2 regions of the Pseudarthrobacter sp. NPDC055928 genome follow, and region 1 is predicted to be linked to the other one. Evidence: riboswitches for the same ligand, from Rfam matches in the RefSeq annotation. Region 1 holds a riboswitch; the other holds the start of a gene.
What was found. Region 1 has a riboswitch for glycine ahead of gcvP (aminomethyl-transferring glycine dehydrogenase). Riboswitches for the same ligand answer to the same signal wherever they lie in the genome.
Positions count from the first base shown of each region.

Region 2: linked by a shared signal. The riboswitch ahead of gcvP (aminomethyl-transferring glycine dehydrogenase) and the one ahead of gcvP (aminomethyl-transferring glycine dehydrogenase) in region 1 are both predicted to bind glycine.

Region 1 is NZ_JBHJZH010000006.1:204,509-208,050, reverse strand. Features, by position in the region: gene gcvP (aminomethyl-transferring glycine dehydrogenase) at 1-2,077, opposite strand, end outside; glycine riboswitch at 2,225-2,323, opposite strand; gene lysA (diaminopimelate decarboxylase) at 2,554-3,542, shown strand, end outside.
Region 2 is NZ_JBHJZH010000008.1:743-4,284, forward strand. Features, by position in the region: gene ACFC25_RS11510 (MFS transporter) at 1-920, opposite strand, end outside; gene ACFC25_RS11515 (TetR/AcrR family transcriptional regulator) at 990-1,529, shown strand; glycine riboswitch at 1,648-1,746, shown strand; gene gcvP (aminomethyl-transferring glycine dehydrogenase) at 1,933-3,542, shown strand, end outside.

The DNA of each region.
Region 1 (3,542 bases):
GGGACACGTCGCCGCCGAACTTTCCGGGCTGGGCAAGCCCGACGAGGGCGTTGAGGTTGGCGCCGTCAACGTACACCTGGCCGCCCGCGGCATGGATGGCGTCGCAGACTTCTCGGACATCGGCGTCGTACACGCCGTGCGTGGATGGGTAGGTGATCATGATCGCGGACAGTGCGTCCTTGTGCAGCTCGATCTTGGCGTTGAGGTCGGCGTGGTCGATGGTGCCGTCGGCCGCCGTGGCCACCACAACCACCTTCATGCCGGCCAGAACGGCGGAGGCGGCGTTGGTGCCGTGGGCCGAGGCCGGGATCAGGCAGACGGTGCGCTGCGCCTCGCCGCGGGAGTGGTGGTAGCCGCGGATGGCCAGCAGCCCGGCGAGTTCGCCCTGGGAGCCGGCGTTGGGCTGGATGGACACCTGGTCGTAGCCGGTGATTTCGGCGAGGTCAGCTTCCAGGCCGGTGATGAGTTCGCGCCAGCCTTCGGTCTGGGAGTCCGGTGCGAACGGGTGGATGGAGGCGAATTCGGGCCAGGAGATGGCTTCCATTTCGGCGGTGGCGTTCAGCTTCATGGTGCACGAGCCCAGCGGGATCATGGTGCGGTCCAGCGCCAGGTCCCGGTCGGAGAGGCGGCGGATGTAGCGCAGCAGTTGGGTCTCGGAGCGGTGCGTGTTGAACACCGGGTGCTGCAGGTAGGAGGAGGTGCGCAGCACAGACTCCGGCAACTCGAAGCCGTCAGCCTGCACGACTGGACCGGCGCCAAAGGCGACGACGACCGCGGCGAGGACCTCCGGCGTCGTGGTTTCATCCACCGACACGCCCACGGTGTCCGCGTCGATGAAGCGCAGGTTGATTCCCCGCGCCTCGGCGGCCGTGATCACCTTGTGGGCCTTGCCGGGCACGCGGACGGTGAGGGTGTCGAAGAAGGAGTCGCTCACCAGTTCCCGGCCGGCGAACTTCAGCGTGGCGGCGAGGGCACGGGCGTTGCTGTGGACGGTCTCCGCTATCGCTTTGAGACCATCAGGACCGTGGTACACCGCGTACATCGAGGAGACGATGGCCAGCAGCGCCTGCGCCGTGCAGATGTTGGACGTGGCCTTCTCGCGGCGGATGTGCTGCTCGCGGGTCTGCAACGCCAGCCGGTACGCGGGCACCCCGGCGTTGTCCTTCGACACGCCGACGATGCGGCCCGGGAGGGTGCGTTCCATACCATCGCGGACGGCCAGGTAAGCGGCGTGCGGTCCCCCAAAGAACAACGGCACGCCAAAGCGCTGAGTGGAGCCGACGGCGATATCCGCGCCCTGCTCGCCCGGCGGGGTAATCAGGGTGAGGGCCAGGAGGTCGGCGGCAATGGTGACCCGGGCGCCGCGGTCCTTGGCCTCGGCGATAACGGCGGACTGGTCCCAGACCCGGCCGGAGACGCCGGGCTGCTGCAGGACCACGCCGTTGATGTCGCCGTCGGGCAACCCGTTGGTCAGGTCCGCGACCTGCACCTCGAAACCGAGCGCCTCAGCCCGGCCCAGCACGATGGCGATCGTCTGCGGGAGGCAGTCGGCGTCCAGGACGGTCTTGCCGTCCTTGGCAGTCTTGTTCTTATTGGCCCTGCGCATCAGAAGCACGGCTTCGGCGACGGCGGTGGCTTCGTCGAGCAGGGACGCGTTGGCGACCGGCAGGGCGGTGAGGTCCTGGACCATGGTCTGGAAGTTCAGCAGCGCTTCCAGCCGGCCCTGCGAGATCTCGGGCTGGTAGGGGGTGTAGGCGGTGTACCAAGCGGGGGCTTCGAGGATGTTGCGGCGAATCACCGGCGGGGTGACGGTGTCGTAGTAGCCCTGGCCGATCATCTGCACAGCGGTTTTGTTCTTGGCCGCGAGCTTGCGGAGCCCGCCGAGGACCTGGACTTCACTGAGTGCGCTGTCCAGGGTGAGGGGCTTTTCCTGGCGGATGGAATCAGGGACCGCGCTGTCAACGAGGCCATCAACGCTGTCGTAGCCGACGGCCTTGAGCATGGTGTCGATGTCGGACTGACGGCGGGCGCCGATATGGCGGTCTGCGAAGGTCGTTGGATTGGATTGAATGGTCATGAGGAACTCCAGGTCTGGCCGGCCACGGGTGGCACAACATGGTTGGGTTCCTCCCCGCTCTGTATTGGACCTGAGAGATTCCGCGAACGTGGTAGTCCGCTTGCACCGACGGTGAGCCCGGCTGCCCGGGCTGCTTTCCAGAGTTGCCTAGCCGTGGCGGTACGTGGGCCTGAGAGATTCCTGGGGAGGATTTGCTCCTACGGCGCCTGCCCGGTGATGACGGGAGGACTCTCCCGCCACGGTTCAAAAGGCTATTGAAATTTTAGGTGATTCGCTTCACACCGTAGATGAGGCACAAGGACGTACGCAAACGAGGTTTAGCACTTCTGTACCTTGTGAATATTCCCTTTCATCTACCCTCATTGATCAAGTCGGGCCGTACTTGTTGTACTGGCAGTCACCTGAATGCCCAAGGTCCCCTGGCCGCTTCCAAACCGACCAGCGGTAAAAACCCAGAACGAGGCCTTAATCGAATTATGTCGACGACAGAAGAAACCCAACAGTTAGATTCTCCACTTGCGCCGGAGTGGCTCACGGTTCCCAACGACTCAAACCACCTGAATCCCTCGATTTGGGCCCAAGGAGTGTCTCGATCGGAGGCAGGAGAAATTACAGTGGCCGGCCTGCCCGTCTCTGAGCTGGCTGAACAATTCGGGACTCCCGCATACATCGTCTCCGAGGACCACTTCCGCAGCCGTGCCCGGGCTTTCCGCGACGCGTTCAACGAGGCGTTTGCCTCTCTCTGCGGCGGAGTAGATGTCTATTACGCGGGAAAATCGTTCCTTTGCACAGAGGTAGCCAAGTGGGTGGCGCAGGAAGGGCTGCGACTGGACACGTGCTCAGCAGGCGAGCTGGCGCTGGCAGCCCGAGCAGGAATCGACGGTTCCAAGCTGGGTCTTCACGGCAATAACAAGTCTGACAGCGAGATAAACCGGGCGCTCGATATGCGCGTCGGGCGGATTGTCGTCGACAGCCTTCAGGAACTTGAGCGCGTCGCGGAGATTGCACGGGTTCGGGGCGTCCGGGCTCCCATCCTCTTGCGGCTTACCCCCGGCGTACACGCGGAAACGCATGAGTTCATTGCAACTGCCCATGAGGACCAGAAGTTCGGCTTGTCCATGGCTTCAGTCCGAAGTGATACTTCCCCCGCCGAGCAGGCTGTCGCCACTGCTCTGGGACATCCCAGCCTCCAGCTGCTCGGTGTCCACTGTCATATCGGCTCCCAAATCTTTTCCCCTGCAGGCTTTGCCCTTGCCGCAGAGAAGCTACTGACCTTCATCGCCTCAGTCCGGGACCTTCACGGCGTATCCCTGAAGGAGCTGGACCTAGGCGGTGGATACGGAATCGCCTACACCGAAGTGGATCATCCCCAAGATCCCAAGGAACTGGCGAAGGCGATGGCGGAAGTAGTGGGCAAGACCTGCCGGCAGCTGGGAATCGATGTTCCGCGAATCTCCATCGAGCC
Region 2 (3,542 bases), on a different contig from region 1:
AACAGGATAAAGCCGTTGAAAGAAAACAGCGCCAGGACGTTTGCCGTGATGGCCGTACTGAAAACCCTGTTGCGGAACAGGGACATGTCCAGGAGGGGGCTCGCCAGCCGCAGTTGCCGGCGGACAAAGACGAATCCCATGGCAAGGCCAAACCCTATGACGAGCAGCGGAAGCGTCCCTATGCCTTCAGTGGCAAGTTCTTTGATGCCATAAACAACGGGCACCATCACCAACAGGGAAAGCAGGATGCTCGGCACGTCAACCCGCCCGGGGTGTGGGTCCTTGGACTCCGGGATGAAGGCGGGACCGAAGGCCAGGAGGGGCAGCATGATGGGTACGGCGACCAAAAGGATGGCGCCCCACCAGAACTGCTCCACCAGCCAGCCACCGAAGATCGGCCCCAGCGCGGCGCCGCCGGAAAAGCCGGCCGCCCAGATGGCCACGGCCAGCCGGCGCCGGTTGGGGTCCGGGAAGATATTGCGGATGAGGGACAGGGTGGACGGCATCAGCATGGCCCCGAAGAATCCCAACGCCGCCCTGCCGGCTATGAGCCACTCGGGGCTCGGGGCGAATGCTGTGGCCGCCGAGACTGCCGCGAAACCGACACTGCCGACCAGCAGCAGCCGCCGGCGTCCAATCCGGTCACCCAGGCTGCCCATGGCAACCAGCAGCCCGGCAAGCACGAGGGGATAGGCGTCCACAATCCACAGCAGCTGGACGCCTGAGGTCTCCAGGCTTCTCGCGATGGCAGGCAGCGCAAACGTCAGCGCCGTGTTGTCCACGGCAACCAGGAGTACCGGAAACATGAGCAGCCCCAGAGCGAGCCAGTCCCGCCACTGCCCGGAAGTGCCGGCGGGTATTGATGCGGTGGTGGGTGGCGTGCTGCGGGTGTTCTGGCGGGAGGTTGCGGACGTGGTCATGACAATAACTGTACCGTCTGGACGGTATAGTTAAGAAATGGGGGACCCTTAGGATGCATGATTGGACCCATGGCCAGAAAACCCGTCGCGCGAGATGCCGTCCTCGACGCCTTTGAAGAACTCCTCATCGACGTCGGGGAGCGTGCTGCCACCCTCGATGCAGTTGCCAAAAAGGCCGGGGTGTCCAAGGGCGGCCTGCTGTATCACTTTCCGAACAAGGAAACGCTGATCACCGCAACCCTTGAGCGCCTGGACCGCCTGGCCGGTGAGGACCTTGCGGCCATGGCGGCAGCGCCTGAGGGTGCCGCGGCGTACTTCATCCGGTCCTCACTCTGGTCGGACACCCCCATGGACCGTTCGTTTGTTGCCGCCACCCGCCTGGCCGAGGTAGCCCACGAGGAGGCCCGCCGTCGTTTCGCCGCCATCCAGCAGCAGTGGCTGGAGTTGATCGGGGCGGACGTTGGCAAGGCGATGGCCAAGGCCGTGCTGTACATGGGGGACGGCTTGTACTTCAACGCCATGTGGGAGAGCGGGCCGTCCGGCAATGCAGACGGCAGGCAGGGTGACGTTGCCGAACTCCTCGCAGCGGTAGAGCGGCTGAGGGGCTGAGTGGCGCCAGGCCGGTCCAAAGTGGTGATGCGGTCACCATTTGCCCGAAAGCCTGCGGCATAGGACAATTGGTGATGGCTGTCACCGGCCAAATCTCAATCCCAAATGAATAAGCCTTTGATCTGCGGCGGGAGAGTTCTGCTAGTAGGTACAAGCAGGCGCCGTAGGAGCAAATCCTCCCCAGGAATCTCTCAGGCCCATGTACCGCCGCGGCGAGGCAACTCTGGAAAGTAGCAGGCTGTCCGCCTGAGGTGTCCCGGTTCGTTCCGGAACACCCGGACCGGTCTGCTCACCGACGGTGCAAGTGTTGTCCCGCAGCAGCGGAACCGCACGGAAACTCTCAGGTCCAATACAGAGCGGGGAGGAACCCGAATCGATGTGGCGTACCCTCGCCGCCTGAATTATGGAGTTCCTTGTGACCGTCTATCCGGCCTCCGCCGCCCCAGCTACCGCTACTTCAGCCTCTGCGCCCTTTGTTGACAGGCACATCGGTGCCCGCCGTGAGGCTGACGTCGACGCCATGCTTAAGGCCGTCGGCTACGACACCGTCGATGCGCTGGTAGACACCGCGGTTCCGAAGGACATCCGCCAGGACTCCGCGCTGGAACTCTCAGCAGCCTTGAGCGAGGTTGAGACGCTCGCCGAGCTGCGCAGGATCGCCGCCAAGAACAAGACCGCCGTGCAGATGATCGGCCAGGGCTACTACGACACCGTGACGCCGCCGGTGATCCGCCGCAATATCCTCGAGGGCCCGGCCTGGTACACCGCGTACACGCCCTACCAGCCGGAGATCTCCCAGGGCCGTCTTGAGGCGCTGCTGAACTTCCAGACCATGGTCCAGGACCTCGTGGGCCTTCCCATCGCCAACGCGTCCCTGCTGGATGAAGCCACCGCCGTGGCTGAAGCCGTGCTGATGATGCGCCGGGCCAACAAGAACAAGGACGCCCGCGATGGCAAGACCGTCCTGGACGCCGACTGCCTGCCGCAGACCATCGCCATCGTGAAGGGGCGTGCTGAGGCACTGGGCTTCGAGGTGGAGGTCGCTGACCTTTCCAAGGGCCTGCCCGACGGCGTCATCAACGGTGTGGTGCTGCAGCAGCCAGGTGTTTCCGGCCGTGTCTTCGACCACTCCGCCGTGATCGCCGACGCCAAGTCCCGCGGTGCCCTGGTGACCGTGGCCGCGGACCTGCTGGCACTGACCCTCATCACGCCTCCCGGCGAGCAGGGTGCCGACATCGCCGTCGGCTCTGCCCAGCGCTTCGGCGTCCCGCTGTTCTACGGCGGCCCGCACGCCGCCTACATGGCAGTGCAGAAGGGCCTCGAGCGCTCCATGCCGGGCCGCCTCGTTGGGGTCTCCAAGGACAACGCCGGCGTGCCGGCCTACCGCCTGGCGCTGCAGACCCGTGAGCAGCACATCCGCCGCGAGAAGGCCACGTCCAACATCTGCACCGCGCAGGCACTGCTGGCCATCGTGGCCTCCATGTACGCCGTGTACCACGGTCCGGACGGCCTGAAGGCGATCGCGCAGGCCGCCCACCACCACGCTAGGACCCTCGCAGCGTCCCTGAAAGCCGCCGGCCTGGACGTGCTCCACACCAGCTTCTTCGACACTGTCACCGTTTCGGTACCGGGCAAGGCCGCCGCGATCGTCGCCGCCGCCGAAGCCAAGGGCATCAACCTGCGCAGCATCGATGCCAACACTGTTGGCTTCTCCACCGATGAAACCACGACGCCGGCAATCGTCGATGACGTACTGGCCGCCTTTGGTGCCGAGGCTGTTGACGCGGCCGCTGGCACCGACCCTGCGTTCGAGCTGGATGCCGCCGTCGAGCGTTCCTCCGACTACCTCCAGCACCCCGTGTTCAGCACCCACCGCTCCGAGACCCAGCTGCTGCGCTACATCCGCAAGCTTTCGGACCGGGACCTCGCGCTGGACCGCACCATGATCCCGCTGGGCTCCTGCACCATGAAGCTGAACGCCACCGCCGAGATGGAAGCGATCTCCTGGCCGGA